3 regions of the Janthinobacterium sp. J1-1 genome follow, and region 1 is predicted to be linked to each of the others. Evidence: predicted binding sites of a transcription regulator. Region 1 holds the regulator's gene; each other region holds the start of a gene.
What was found. The regulator FNR, encoded in region 1, switches genes on or off when oxygen is low (the NO sensors DNR and NnrR bind a similar motif). The targets are predictions, from matches to a motif close to TTGATNNNNATCAA.
Positions count from the first base shown of each region.

Region 2: Q8L25_RS15160 (OmpW family outer membrane protein) is a predicted target of FNR. The motif match lies at 2,193-2,206, and genes of this name have one in related genera.
Region 3: Q8L25_RS04900 (IPT/TIG domain-containing protein) is a predicted target of FNR. The motif match lies at 3,746-3,759, and genes of this name have one in related genera.

Region 1 is NZ_CP132339.1:247,033-252,134, reverse strand. Features, by position in the region: gene Q8L25_RS01105 (response regulator) at 1-1,151, opposite strand, end outside; gene fnr (fumarate/nitrate reduction transcriptional regulator Fnr) at 1,374-2,132, shown strand; gene Q8L25_RS01095 (FixH family protein) at 2,133-2,657, opposite strand; gene ccoG (cytochrome c oxidase accessory protein CcoG) at 2,714-4,105, opposite strand; gene ccoP (cytochrome-c oxidase, cbb3-type subunit III) at 4,110-5,036, opposite strand; gene Q8L25_RS01080 (cbb3-type cytochrome c oxidase subunit 3) at 5,029-5,102, opposite strand, start outside.
Region 2 is NZ_CP132339.1:3,327,929-3,333,030, reverse strand. Features, by position in the region: gene Q8L25_RS15175 (gluconokinase) at 1-452, shown strand, start outside; gene Q8L25_RS15170 (DUF3144 domain-containing protein) at 522-839, shown strand; gene Q8L25_RS15165 (gamma carbonic anhydrase family protein) at 862-1,404, opposite strand; gene Q8L25_RS15160 (OmpW family outer membrane protein) at 1,509-2,126, opposite strand; gene fur (ferric iron uptake transcriptional regulator) at 2,374-2,811, shown strand; gene Q8L25_RS15150 (MerR family transcriptional regulator) at 2,864-3,211, shown strand; gene Q8L25_RS15145 (NAD(P)H-dependent oxidoreductase) at 3,271-3,852, shown strand; gene Q8L25_RS15140 (SpoIIE family protein phosphatase) at 4,031-5,102, shown strand, end outside.
Region 3 is NZ_CP132339.1:1,079,230-1,084,331, forward strand. Features, by position in the region: gene metH (methionine synthase) at 1-3,325, opposite strand, end outside; gene Q8L25_RS04900 (IPT/TIG domain-containing protein) at 3,981-5,102, shown strand, end outside.

The sequences.
Region 1 (5,102 bases):
TTCGCGCGGTTGGCCGCTTCGGCGCGGTCGCGCTCGTTTTCCAGCTCGCTGGCGCGCGCTTCGAGCTCGTGCTGCAGGCGGTCGCGCTCGCTCATCAGGCTGTTGAAGGCGGCCGTCAGTTCGCCGATTTCATCGCGCTGCTCGACCGGCAGCGGCGTGAAGCGCTGGCCGCTGCTGCGCAGGGCCAGCAGGGTATCGCGCAGGCGCACCAGCGGCGACAGCAGCCGCACCGTGACCCAGCCCAATACCAGCGCTGCCAGCAGCGAGGCGCAGGCGCTCCACAGCACCAGCCGGTACAGCACGCCATCGAAGGGCTCGAAGGCGTCATCGATGGGCAGCGAGGCCGCCAGCAGCCAGTTCACCGATTTCAAATGCTTGAAGCTGTTGACAGCATTGATGCCACGGCTGTTGGTGCTGACCATGCTGCCTTCGCCGCCGCGCGCGATCAGCTCGCTGGTGGCCGGATTGGCGTTGGCTGCGCGCGGCTGCAGCAGCTTGGCCGGATCGGGATGCAGCACGTACAGCGGCACCTTGCCTTGCGTGAGGATGAAGTAATAGCCGTTCTTGCCGACCTTGGTCGTGCGCAGGTCGCCCAGCAGGTTGTCCTTGTACAGGCGCAGCACGCCGATCACGATGCCGGCCACTTCACCGTTGGCGCCCAGCACCGGCGCGACCATCTGCACGATCGGCATCCCGCTTTTCTTGCCCAGCAAGGGTTCGGTGATCATCGGCTGGCGCGTGCGCATGACGGTGCGGAAATAGTCGCGGTCGCCCACCTCGACGCCGCTGCGGCCCGGTACTTCGGGCACGTCGCTGATCACCTTGCCGCGCGCATCGAGCACCAGCACGTCGTCGAACAGGGCCAGCATGGCGCGCTGCTCATAGTACTGGCGCAACTGGGCCGGCTGCGCCATCAGCGCGGCCGGCTGGCGGCGCGCCGTTTCGCTGATCACGTCGAGCAGCATGCCGAGCTTGTCGTCGAGTTCCTCGGCGGTGCGGTCGATCATCGCCGTCTGCTGGCTTAATAGTACCTTGGTGAAATCGTCGCGCATGCGCTGCACTTGCACCAGGGTCACCAGGGCGATCATGGCGATCGAGGTCAGGCTGGTGGCCAGCGCGACTTTTGCTTTAATGCCCAGAGGCTTCATCATTTCCTTATCCTTGGCAAACGGGCAAGCGGCACAAGCGCGCTGCGAGAGATGCTATGAGGAATTCTCCTATCAATACATCAACTTGGCAAGCGTGTGCTTGTGGCGGGGTTGCCATGAAAATAAATGACGAAAGTCGTTTATTCGGCGTATTTCGCCGAAATTGGCACACTACCTCTGCATATACAGTAAACTTGTTGTTGTATTTTATAAAAGGTACTCACCATGACACCAGAGCTCTTGACGCCAACCCTGCCCACCGTGAACGTGGAAGTGTTGCGTGCGCGTTGCGCGACGTGCAGCATGCACCAGTTGTGTCTGCCCATGGGACTCGATGTGGGTGACATGGACCGTCTCGACCAGATTATCGGCCGGCGCCGCAAGGTGGTGCGCGGCGCCTCGCTGTTCCGTATCGGCGACGCGTTCCAGAACCTGTATGCGATCCGCCTCGGTCATTTCAAGACCTACCAGATCAACCAGGGTGGCGAAGAACAGGTGACCGGTTTCCAGATGGCCGGCGAACTGCTGGGCATGGACGCCATCAGCGCCGATCGCCATCATTGCAATGCGGTGGCGCTGGAAGACAGTGAAGTGTGTGAAATTCCATTTTCCAGCCTGGAACAACTGCTGGGCAATATGCCGATCCTGCTGCGCCATTTCCACCGCATGATGAGCCAGGAAATCACGCGCGAGCAAAGCGTGATGCTATTGCTGGGCAATATGCAGGCGACCCAGCGCTTTGCCGCCTTTATCGTCAACCTGGCGTCGCGCTATGAAGCGCGCGGCTATTCGGGCAGTAACTTCCAGCTGCGCATGTCGCGCGAGGAAATCGGCAACTACCTCGGCCTGACGATCGAAAGCATCAGCCGTCTGCTCTCGAAATTCAAGAAGGAAGGCTGGCTGCGCGTGTCGAACCGCGAGATTGAAATCCTGCAGCCGGCCAAACTCAAGGCGATTACGGCCGGCACCGACGTCTGCAAATAATTACAGTTCCTTGTCGGCCTGGATGGTGATGTCGCGCTGGGCCGGCCAGGTCCAGATGCCCGACAGGCGCCACACGCGCTGCTGGTCTTCCACCAGCACCTGCCAGCGGCTGCGTTCGAGCATCGGCAGCGATACCGAAAAATTGCCGTCCGCATCGGGCTGCACCATCAGCCGGATATCTTTTTCCGGCAAGGTGGCGTGCGCCAGGTGCAGCAGCAAAGGCTGTTGGTAGGCCTTGCCGAAACTGTGCACGGAACCGGTGATGCGCGATTGCGCCACGTCGTAGGCCAGGCTGGTATCCATCGCCAGGTCGCTGGCGACGGTGTCGCGGCGCAAGTCCTGGTTGATCGCCTTGCCTTTCTTGTAGTAGTCGCCCACCACCAGCGCATCGGGTTGCGTAAACGCGATGTACCCCATGAAGCTGCCGACGACGACCGACAGGCCGGGGCCGATCATCAGCAGCCAAGGCCAGCGGTGCTTGTACCAGGGATCGACGGGAGCTTGCAGTTTGGCGGTCTTGGACATGGGTGTTTCTCCTGATTCAACACGGCGCCAGGCAAGGCCAGGCGCCGCTTCTTGGTTTAACGCGGCACGATGAATACCGCGCTTTCGCGCACATGCAAGGACGGATCGTCGAGCGACTGCAGCTCGATATGGATCTTGTTCGAGCCCTTCTCGCCGACGCCGTGCGGCACGCGCAAACGCACCGGCCAGCCCAGCGTTTCGGTCGGCTGCAGGGTCACTTCCTCGCGCGTGACCAGGCTCAAGCCTGGCAAGCCGGACACGCCGATCCTGAAGTGCTGCTGCTCTTCCGAGGTGTTCATGATCTGCAGGCGATACACGTTTTCGATCATGCCGTCTTCGACTTCGCGGCCCATCGAACCTCGGTCGCGGATGACGTCCATTTTCAGGGGCGTGCGCAGGAACAGCGAGGTACAGACGGCGATGATGATCAGCCCCAGGATCGAGGTGTAGATCAGCACGCGCGGGCGCATGGCGCGCCGGCGGATCTGCTTCGAGCTGAAGTTGTTTTCCATCGCATGGTCGGTGCTGTAGCGGATCAGCCCGCGCGGCCGCTCGACCTTGTCCATCACGCTGTTGCAGGCGTCGACGCAGGCGGCGCAGCCGATGCATTCATATTGCAGGCCGTTGCGGATATCGATGCCGGTCGGACACACCTGCACGCACAGGGTGCAGTCGATGCAGTCGCCCAGCGCTTTTTCCGTCCCCTCCTTGGCCGCCTTCTTGTTCAGTGCACCGCGCGGCTCGCCGCGTTTGTCATCGTAGGTGATGATCAGGGTGTCCTGATCGAACATGGCGCTCTGGAAGCGCGCATACGGGCACATGTATTTGCACACCTGTTCGCGCAGCCAGCCCGCGTTGCCGTAGGTGGCCAGGCTGTAGAACAGAATCCAGAACCATTCCCACGGGCCGAAGTTAAAGGTGCGCACTTCCTGCACCAGGTCCTGGATCGGCGTGAAGTAGCCGACAAAGGTAAAGCCGGTCCACAGGGCGATCGCGCCCCACGCCAGGTGCTTGGCGACCTTCTTGCCGGTCTTGCGCACGGAGGGGCCCTGGCGGTCGAGCGCCATGCGCGCGCTGCGCGTGCCTTCGATCTTGCGTTCGACCCACAGGAAGATTTCGGTATACACCGTTTGCGGGCAGGAAAAGCCGCACCAGACCCGCCCGGCAATCGCCGTGACCAGGAACAGCAAATACGCCGCGATGATCAGCAGGGCCGCCAGATAGATGAAATCCTGCGGCCACAGCACCACGCCGAAAATGTAGAACTTGCGCGTGGTCAAGTCGAACAGCAGGGCTTGCCTGCCGTTCCAGTTGAGCCACGGCAAGCCGTAGAACGCCAGCTGGGTGAGCCAGACGCACACCCAGCGCCATGTTGCATAGCGTCCTTTGGCCTCGCGAGGGTAGATCTGCTCGCGGGCCGCATACATCTTGATGACTTGGGGTTCCATTACATTACTTCACAGGAACCGCAGGCTGAGGGTTGGAGAGGCTCCAGATATACGCCGACAGCACATGTACTTTCGACTCGCCAAGGAAGTCACCGAAGGCGGGCATGGTGTTGTTGCGGCCCTTGCGGATGGTTTCCATGATGGTGTCGGCGCTGCCGCCATACAGCCAGATCTTGTCGGTCAGGTTCGGTGCACCGAGCTGCTGGTTACCCTTGGCATCGGCGCCATGGCAAGCCATGCAGGCGCCGAATTTCGATTTGCCCAGCACCGATTTGACCGGGTCCGAGGTCGAGCCCGACAGGCTCAGCACGTAATGGGCCACGTTCTCGATATCCTGCTCCGAACCGAGGGCGGCGCCCATCGGGATCATGATGCCGTTACGGCCGTGCATGATGGTGGTCTTGATGATGTCGGGATCGCCGCCATACAGCCAGTCCTTGTCGGTCAGGTTCGGAAAACCCTTGTTGCCGCGCGCGTCCGAACCGTGGCACTGCGCGCAGTAGGTCAGGAACAAACGCTGGCCGATGGCGTTCGCCTGCGGATCGGCGGCCACGGTTTTCAGATCCTGCTTCAGGTACTTGTCGAACAGGGGGCCGTAGTCGGCTTCCGCCTTTTTCAGTTCCTGCTCGTACTGGCCCGACGATTTCCAGCCCAGCTTGCCGGCATAGGTACCCAGGCCCGGGTACAGGAACAGATACGCCAGCGCGAACACGATGGTGATGTAGAACAGCCACATCCACCAGCGCGGCATCGGCGTATTGAGTTCCTTCAGGTCTTCGTCCCACACGTGGCCGGTGGTACCGTCGGCCGGTGCGCCCGGCAGTATCGTCACTTTCGACTGCGAGTACAGCAGCACGCCGCAGCCGATGATGCCCAGCAGGGACAGCACGACAATGTAAATATTCCAGAAACCACTGGTAAAGTCAGACATGGCCGCGCTCCTCTTTTGCCGCTCCGGCGTTGGTCGGATAGTCCAGCGCTTCATCGGCGAACGGCA
Region 2 (5,102 bases), 3.1 Mb from region 1:
AGAGCGCCGTCGGCAGCCGCCTGGCCGCCCAGCTGCACATCGAATATATCGAGGGCGACGCGCTGCACCCGCCTGACAATGTGGCCAAAATGGCCGCCGGCCAGCCGCTCGGCGATGAAGACCGCGCCGGCTGGCTGGCCGCCCTGCGCGAGCGTATCGCCGTGGCGCGCCAGAATGGCCTGGGCCTGGTGGTGTCGTGTTCGGCGCTGAAGCGCCGCTATCGCGACCTGTTGCGCGAAGGCGATCCAACCCTGCGCTTTGCCCATCTGCACGGCCCGCGCACGGTGCTGGAAAGCCGCGTGCGGGACCGGCCCGGCCACTTTATGCCGGCCAGCCTGCTCGACAGCCAGCTGGCCACGCTGCAGCCGCTGCAGGCAGACGAGGCCGGCATGGTGCTCGATATCCGCCAGCCGCTCGCCACGCTGGTGCAGCAGATCGCGCAGGCCGCCTGAGGCCGCGCAACTGGCTGGACAGTGGCCGGTGCCCTGTGTAGACTGGCGCGCACTTTGATAAGGAATTCCATGAACGCACCGACCACCAAACCCACGCCAGGCCCCGAGTTCTGGGAACGCGCCGACCAGGCCATCGCCCTGGCCAACGAGCAATGCATGCACAGCCCGGCCAACGAAGTGGCGACCTCGCTGCTGTACGCGGCAGCCCGCTTCAACGCCTTCCTGGTGGCCAGCAAGACCAACGATGTCAGCAAGATGCAGCTGGAAAAAGACGACGCCGTCGCCTTTTTCACGGAACAATATAAACGCATGCTGACCGATAACTTCAACGACTATATCGCCAACTTCGACAAGTACACGCAGCCTGCGGCAGCACCGCAGGCTTGATGATGGCAGCGGACGGCGGCCGTCAGGCGTCGTCCCTGCCCGCCAGGTAATTGTTCTTCACGCGCACATAGTGCTCGGCCGAGTAGCCCAGGTAGGCGATCTCGGCCTCGGTCAACGCGCGCACCTTGACGGCCGGCCGGCCCACGTACAGGTGGCCGCTTTCCAGCACCTTGCCCGGCGACACCAGGCTGCCGGCGCCCAGCATCACGTTTTTCTCCACCACCACGTCATCCATCACGATGCTGCCCATGCCGATCAGGCATTCGTCGCCGATGGTGCAGCCGTGCAGGATCACCGAGTGGCCGATGGTCACGTATTTGCCGATGGTCAAGGGCGAGCCGTCGGGCTTGGCGGCATTTTTATGCGACACATGGCCCATGGAAAAATCCTGGATATTGCTGCCCTCGCCGATCACGATGCGGTTGACGTCGCCGCGCAGCACGCTGTTGCACCAGATCGAACAGTCGTCGCCGATCCGTACATCGCCGATCACCTGGGCCGTGTCGTGCAGGTAGACGCGCTCACCGAGAACTGGGCGGGTATTCAGGTAGGAACTCAAAGGCATGGTGGTCTCGTTTGATCACAAATGTAAATTGTATGCGGCGGCAAGAAAAAACGGGCAAAAAAAATCCGGCTGATAGCAGCCGGATTGTGACGAGACGGTAAAGCTTAGAAACGATACCCCACGCCAACGCCGAACAGATATGGATCAACCTTGACTTTGCTGACTTTCGCGCCGCTGATGAACACGTCGCTCTGGATCTGCACTTTCTTGACGTCGAAGTTCAGCGACCAGTTTTTGTCGAGTTTGTAGTCGACACCGGCTCGCAGCGAGTAACCCCAGCTGTCGTGTTCCAGGCGGCCGGCGCCACCCAGCAGTTTCACGTCGGAGATATTGGTGTAGTTCACGCCGGCGCCCACATACGGGCTGAATTGTTTCTCGGGCATGAAGTGGTATTGCAGCGACAGGGTCGGCGGCAAGTGCTTGAAGGTGCCGATCTTGGCGCCGTCAAGTTTGACGTCGTGTTTTTGCGGGTAGGTCAGGATCAGTTCAGCAGCGATATTGGGGGTAAAGAAATACGAGATATCGATTTCAGGGATCGTTTTGTCGCTGACGTGAATACGGTCGGATGCACCGACGCCACCAACAGGAGCAGATTTGTTGGCCGTATCGATTTGCACCACACGGGCGCGGACCAGCCATGGGCTTTCCTGTGCCATTGCGTTGCCGGCGAATGCGCCGATGGCGGCCAAAACGATTGCTGCTTTAGTTGCGGACTTTTTCATTCTGTTTCCCTCTTTTTTGTCGTTAAGTAACGCAGCGAAGTCTAAGAGTGCGGTGCAGCAAAAACTTTGATCCACATCAAATAGTGCCGGAAGGCAGAAAATGGCCCCAGTTTTCCTTGCACAGGTCAAAAAAATGATGCGTCGCAAGGTAAGGTCAAGCCGGCGCACTCAACAAATGAGAATAGTAATGATTATCATTTGCGATATAATATGCCCTTACCTGGCGTTCATATAAGGGATGGGAGACATGGATATATTGAGGGAACTGCGTGAATCGGGGCTGAAAGTAACGATACCGCGCCTGCGGATTCTGCAGCTGTTTCAAGAAGGAACAATCAAGCACCTGAGTGCGGACGATGTCTATAAACTCTTGCTGGCTGAAAAGATCGATGTGGGCCTAGCCACCATCTACCGGGTGCTGATGCAATTTGCCGAAGCGGGCATTCTGTTTCGCCGCCATTTCGAATCGGGCCATGCCGTATTCGAACTGAACCAAGGCCAGCACCATGACCACCTGGTCTGCACCGGCTGCGGCAAGGTCGATGAATTCGTCGACGAGGGCATCGAATTGCGCCAGCACGAAATTGCCACCGAGCGCGGCTTCGTGCTGCATGAGCACGCCTTGTCGCTGTACGGCACCTGCGCCGACTGCACGGCAAAAAAAGTTCCTCCACGCAAGCCCTGAAGGCGGCCTCGCGGCCAGGCTATACAATGCGGCAACGTTGAAAGGATGCCGCATGTATATCGGAGAACTGGCGCGCCTGACGGGCGCCACCCCCAAGGCCCTGCGCCACTACGAAGCGCTGGGCCTGCTGGGTGAAGTGCGGCGGGCCGGCGCCTACCGCCGCTACTCGCAGCAGGACCTGGCGCAGGTGACCCTGATCCGCCAGGCGCAGGCGCTGGGCTTCCGGCTGGCCGAACTGCTGCCCATCCTGGCCGGCATTGACACCGACTGGGCCGCGCTGGGCCGGCATATCGCCGCCAAGCGCTTGCAACTGCATGAAGAAATCGCCCGGCTGCAAGCACTCGATGCGCGCTTGCAGGCCATCGATGGGGAAATCAAGGATTGCCTGCAGCGCGCTTGACTCTGCCCCCAGGGGCAGGCCTCATGATGGGCACTGCTCATTTCATGAAAGCCGCCCTCATGCGCACACGTATCCTGGTCATCCTCGGCCACCCATCGAACGACAGTTTCTGCGCCGCCCTGGCCGACGCCTATCTCGACACCGCCCGGGCGGCCGGCCACGAGGTGCGCGAACTGCGCCTGGGCCAGCTGGATTTTGACCCCATCCTGCACCAGGGCTACCGCCAGGTGCAGCCGCTGGAAGCGGACCTGCTGGCCGCGCAGGAAGCAATCAGCTGGGCCGGGCACCTGGTCTTCGTTTATCCGATCTGGTGGGGCGGCGCGCCGGCCCTGCTGAAGGGCTTTGTCGACCGCGTGTTCCTGCCCGGCTATGCCTTCCAATACCGTCCCGGCAAGGCCTTCCCGGCGCAGCTGCTGACGGGACGCACGGCCCAGCTGCTGGTGACGATGGATACGCCGCCGTGGTACTTCCGCTGGGTGTACCGCATGCCGGGCATCCATCAACTGCGCAAGACGACCCTGGAATTTTGCGGCATCAAGCCGGTGAAAGTGGCCAGTTTCGGCCCCATCCTGAACTCGACAGAGCAGCAGCGCGCACGCTGGCGGGCACAGGCAAGCGCGCTGGCCGCCAGGCTGGCCTGAACCACAAGGCTTGCCATATAGCTATATTTCATACGCGTTTGGCAAGCTGGTAATCATCTTGTCATATTCGACGGCTATCATGTCGACATTGCCTTTTTGCCAGCCGCCTTGCCGCCGTGGCAAGCAGGTGCCGATCGTCATGTAAAGGTAGCCGCCCGTGGAGTTCAACGCCTCTCGATTGCATCTTCCCCGTTATCGCTCTTCCGTTGCGGCCGACCTGTGCATCGCCACCGAGTCGGTGCAGGCCGACGCCAACAACTTCGCCGTGCTCGAACTGTTCACCGAACGGCGCGACATGATGAGCCTGCCCGTGACCGAACAGGACCGCCCGATCGGCCTGATCAGCCGCAATATCTTCATGTCGCAGATGTCCAAGCCCTTCTATCATGAGGTGTATGGCAAGAAGAGCTGCATCGCCTTCATGGACAAGGAACCGCTGATCGTCGATGCCGCCATGAGCATCGAAGACCTGACCTTCCGCGCCGTCGAGGCGGGCGAAAAGGCGCTGGCCGACGGCTTCATCATCACCGAAGACGGCGTGCTGGCCGGAGTCGGCTTTGGCCTGCAACTGATGAACGTGGTGGCCACCCTGCAGGCCGAAAAAAACCGCCAGATCATGCACAGCATCGATTACGCCAGCGTGATCCAGCGCGCCCTGCTGCGCTCGTCCTCGGCCGAGCTGCGCGCGGCGCTGCCGGACGCCCACCTGGAATGGCAGCCGCGCGACGTCGTCGGTGGCGACTTCTACCTGTTCGAACGCCATGCGGGCGGCTGGTTCGCGGCGCTGGCCGACTGCACCGGCCACGGCGTGCCGGGCGCCTTCATGACCCTGATCGCTTCCTCGGCCCTGAGCCAGGCGCTGCGCGACCTGGGTCCGCATGATCCGGCCGCCCTGATCGGCGCCGTCAGCCGCGCCATCAAGACCTTGCTGGGCCAGGACGACGCCACGCCGGATGGCAGCCATGGCGCCGGTTCGAACGACGGCATGGATTGCGCGTTCCTGTGCTACGACGCGGCCAGCGGCGAACTGCATTTCGCCGGCGCGAAACAGTCGCTATACCTGGTGGCGCCGGGCCAGGACGAGGTGCAATGCCTGGACGGCGCGCGCATGGGCGTCGGCTATGTCGATACGCCGGTGGGCCACGCCTGGCAAAACCACGTGCTCGCGGTGGCACCGGGCAGCCTGCTGTTCCTCACCACCGACGGCCTGCTCGACCAGATCGGCGGCGCGCGCGACATCGCCTACGGCA
Region 3 (5,102 bases), 830 kb from region 1:
CGGACGTCACGGCAAACATGCCGATGTAATCCTTCACGCCCGAGGCCTTTGGCGCAATGAAGTCGGCCAGGCACTGGTTTGGCCGCTGCACGCCGTCGACCACCGGTTTCACGCCCTGCTGGCGCATGCCGTAGTAGGTGAAGGCGACGGTGCTGCGCGTATCGTCCGTATAGACTTCGATATCGTCGTCGTTGACGCTGTTGGCCGGCAGCAGCGCCACCACGCCATTGGCCGTCAGCCAGCGCCCGTCGATCAGCTTCTTCAGCAGCGCCTGGCCTTCCGCATACACCTTGGTGGCCGCGTCGCCCACCACTTCATCGGTCAGAATGGCGGGGAAGGGGCCGGCCAGGTCCCAGGTCTGGAAGAACGGACCCCAGTCGATATAGTTGGCCAGCGTGGCCAGGTCGACGTTCTTGAAGACGCGCCGGCCGATGAACTTCGGTTTCACGGGCGTGCTGGCGCCGTCAAACGGCAGCGCCATCCTGTTGGCGCGCGCCTTGGCTAACGACAAAATCGGCAGCGCCTTCTTGTTGGCATGCTGCTCGCGGATGCGCGCGTAATCGAGTTCGATGTCTTCCACGTATCTGTCGCGCTGCTCGGGCGTCAAGAGCGACTGCGCCACCGACACCGAACGCGAGGCGTCCGGCACGTAGATGACGGGCCCTTCGTAGTTGTGGGCAATCTTGACGGCCGTGTGGGCGCGGCTGGTGGTGGCGCCGCCGATCAAGAGCGGAATTTTGAGCATGCGGAAGTGTTCGTCGCGCTGCATTTCCTTGGCCACATAGGCCATTTCCTCCAGCGACGGCGTGATCAGGCCCGACAGGCCGATGATGTCGGCGTTTTCCACCTTGGCGCGCGCCAGGATTTCCGAGCACGGCACCATCACGCCCATGTTCACCACTTCGAAGTTATTACATTGCAGCACCACGGTGACGATATTCTTGCCGATATCATGCACATCGCCTTTCACGGTGGCCATGATGATCTTGCCTTTCGGCTTGGCGACGATGCCGGTGCGCTTTTCTTCCAGCAGTTTTTCTTCCTCGATAAACGGAATCAGGTGGGCCACGGCCTGCTTCATCACGCGCGCCGATTTCACCACCTGCGGCAAAAACATTTTTCCCTGGCCAAACAAGTCGCCGACCACGTCCATGCCGGCCATCAACGGTCCCTCGATCACATGGATCGGGCGTCCGCCGTTGTGCAGCAGTTCCTGGCGCGCTTCTTCCGTGTCTTCGACGATGAATTGCGTGATGCCGTGCACCAGCGCGTGCGACAGGCGCGCCTGCACCGTGCCTTCGCGCCAGGCCAGGTTCTGCACGTCGGCCTTGCCGCCGCCCGCCTTCAGGGTGCCGGCAAATTCGATCATGCGTTCGGTCGAGTCTTCGCGGCGGTTCAGCACCACGTCTTCCACCCGCTCGCGCAGCTCCGGGTCCAGGTTGTCGTATACGCCGACCATGCCGGCGTTGACGATGCCCATGGTCATGCCGGCCTTGATGGCGTGGTACAGGAACACGGTATGGATTGCTTCGCGGGCAGGATCGTTGCCGCGGAAACTGAACGACACGTTCGACACGCCGCCGGAAATCTTGGCATGTGGCAGGTTGTCCTTGATCCAGCGCGTGGCGTTGATGAAGTCGACCGCGTAGTTGTTGTGCTCTTCGATGCCGGTGGCCACGGCAAAGATGTTCGGATCGAAAATGATGTCTTCCGGCGGGAAGTCCAGCGCGTCGACCAGCAGGTGATAGGCGCGCGCGCAGATCTCGATCTTGCGCTCGAAGGTGTCGGCTTGTCCCTTTTCATCGAAGGCCATGACGATCACCGCCGCGCCGTAGCGGCGGCACAGGGTGGCCTGGCGCAGGAACTCCGCTTCGCCTTCCTTCATCGAGATGGAATTGACGATGGCCTTGCCCTGCACGCATTTCAGGCCCGCTTCGATCACCGACCATTTCGACGAGTCGACCATGATGGGCACGCGTGAAATGTCCGGTTCGGAGGCGATCAGGTTCAAAAAGCGCGTCATGGCGGCCAGCGAGTCGAGCATCGCCTCGTCCATGTTGATGTCGATCACCTGGGCGCCGTTTTCCACCTGCTGGCGCGCCACCGACAAGGCTTCATCGTATTGCTCGTTGAGAATCATGCGCGCAAACGCCTTCGAACCCGTGACGTTGGTACGCTCGCCCACGTTGACGAACAGCGAGTCGTCATTGACCACGAACGGCTCCAGGCCGGCCAGGCGCAGGTCGTGGCTCTTGGCGGGCAGGGTGCGCGGCGTATTGTTAGCCAGCAGCTCGCCGATGGCCTTGATATGTTCGGGCGTGGTGCCGCAGCAGCCGCCGGCCATGTTCAGGAAGCCCGCGTCGGCAAATTCGCGCAGCAGGGCGGAGGTGTCTTCCGGCAACTCGTCAAAGCCGGTGTCGCTCATCGGGTTGGGCAGGCCGGCGTTCGGGTAGATGCACACGAAGGTGTCGGCGATCTTCGACAGCTCTTCCGCGTACGGGCGCATCAGCGCCGCGCCCAGTGCGCAGTTCAGGCCTATCGTCAGCGGTTTTGCGTGGCGCACGGAATTCCAGAAGGCGGGCACGGTCTGGCCTGACAGGATGCGGCCCGACGCGTCGGTGACGGTGCCCGAAATCATCAACGGCAAACGCACCACCTCCGGGTTCTGCTCGTAGAACAGGTCGATCGCGAACAGCGCCGCCTTGCAGTTGAGGGTGTCGAAAATGGTTTCCACCAGCAGCACGTCGGCGCCGCCTTCGACCAGGCCCCGGGTTTGCTGCAGATAGGACGCCACCAGCTGGTCGAACGTGACATTGCGCGCCGCCGGATCGTTCACGTCCGGCGAAATCGACGCGGTTTTTGGCGTCGGTCCCAGGGCGCCGGCCACGAAGCGCGGCTTGTCCGGCGTGGAATACTTGTCACAGGCGGCGCGCGCCAGTTTTGCCGCCTGCACATTCATCTCATAGGCCAGGTGCGCCATGTGATAGTCGTCCTGGGCGATGGTGGTGGCGCCAAAGGTATTCGTTTCGATCAGGTCGGCGCCGGCCGCCAGGTAGCGCTCGTGGATTTCCTGGATGATATGCGGCTGCGTCAGTGTCAATAATTCATTATTGCCTTTGACGAACAACTCGCGCGCACCCGAGTCGGCCGGCGCGGCGAAGTCGATGAAGCGGCCAGTTGGCCCCCCGCGATACGCCACTTCGTCGAGCTTGTACTGCTGGATGATCGTGCCCATCGCACCATCGAGGATCATGATCCGGCGCGCCATGATGGCGCGCAACGAGGCTTCGGTCGGGGACAGGGCGGGGATCACGGTATCGGTCATTTCATGCTTTCAATAGGCAACGGGCGGCGGCGCGGTGGGCAGGCGTTGCGCATCAGCAGGATCAGCCGACGGAGTGCGCCGGCCGGATAGGCTGGCGGAAGGGGGCAATCGCCTGAGTTCACCGGGTCTAAAATTATACGGCATCGCGCAGTTTTGGTTTTGGGCAAAAGCCCTTGGCGGCTGCGGATAGGCCGTCCACGCAACACATTGGCATGCCAAAAAGCGTGGCGATCGTGCCATCACACTTTCTCTCACATTCTCTCCCGCATTACATTTGTAAAAATCTCGGCCAAATTGTTAATTATTTAAAAGATATCATCTTGATAGTCACTGTTTATGTGGAAAAATCCCCACATTTTTGTAAATCCGTGAAAATTTTTTTTATGAACCAACTGCCAATGTTCTATTTGAAAACAAAGCTTGATCTATAGCAATACAGAGCGAGAGCGGTAATGCCTAAAATAAAGGTTGTCTGTGAGTTATGTTAATTACTGCCGAGAGTATTTAAACCAAAGTCATTAATAGTTGTCTTTCGGAATTTTATTCAATCATAATGTCGGTTCCTTAGATCAACATTCTCTCCAAAAGTCACCGATATGTCACATACCTCTTTCACTTCTCCTGCTGTCGCGCTGCGCGGAAACGGATGCCAGCCATGAAAAACCATTTGCTTATTGCATTGATTGCCATGCTGGGTCTGTCCGCTTGCGGCGGCGGTGGAGGTGGCGGCGGTACCGGCACCGTGGTGGCGACCACCACCACCAACCCCGCGCCGGCGGTGGTGTCGGCCGTGACGGCCGTCTCGGCCAACAGCGCGGCCATCGGCACCAGCGTGACGGTCACCGGTAGCAACCTCGACCGCGTCTCGGCCTTCCAGGTCGGCGGCGTGACCCTGGTTGCGAGCAATGTCAGCGCCGGCAGCGCCACCCTGGCGATGCCGGCCACGCCGGTCACCGGCGCCCTGACCCTGGTGACCGCCAGCGGCACGGTCGCCACCAGCCAGGCCATCACGGTCTACCTGCCGTTGACGGCCGGCGAACTGACACCGGCCAGCGGCATCGTCGGCGGCAGCGTGACCATCACCGGCAGCGGCATGGCCAATGTCACGGCAGTGGTGTTTGCCAACGGCACCGCCGCCACCGTGCAAAGCCATACCGACAGCAGCGTGACCTTCGTGGTGCCGGTCGGCGCCGTGACGGGCCAGTTGACCGTGCGCGGTACCTTCAACGAAGCGCTGACCAGCGCCGCCTTCACGGTCTTGCCGACCGTTGGCGTGACGTCGATCAGCACCGCCATCAGCGGCGCCAATGTGATTGTGACCGTGGCCGGCAGCAACCTGGACCAGGTCAATGGCGCCACCATCGGTGCGACCACCGCCACGATCGTCAGCGCCAGCGCCACCGAACTGCGCGTGTCGGCGCCAAGCTCGGCCACCGGCAACCTGATGCTGTCGGCGCCGTCGCGCGCCGCCGTCAATGCCGGCACCGTGGCGGCGTTCACCCTGGGCGCCATCGATTTTTCGCAAGTGCTGAACCTGAGCGCCAGCGATGCGGCGCTGCGTTTGACGCGTGGCAAGCCTGCCGCCGTGCGCGTGTCGGTGCTGGGTACCCTGGCCGGCCGCAGCAGCCCGGCGGTGACCCTGGCGGCCACCTCGTCCACCGGCGCCAACCTGGGCAGCCTGGTCCTGAATGGTCCGGCCACCTTGCCAACGGCCAAGAACACCTACAGCTTCGACGGCAACTTCAGCGCCGCCTTGCCGGCCAGCTGGATCCAGCCC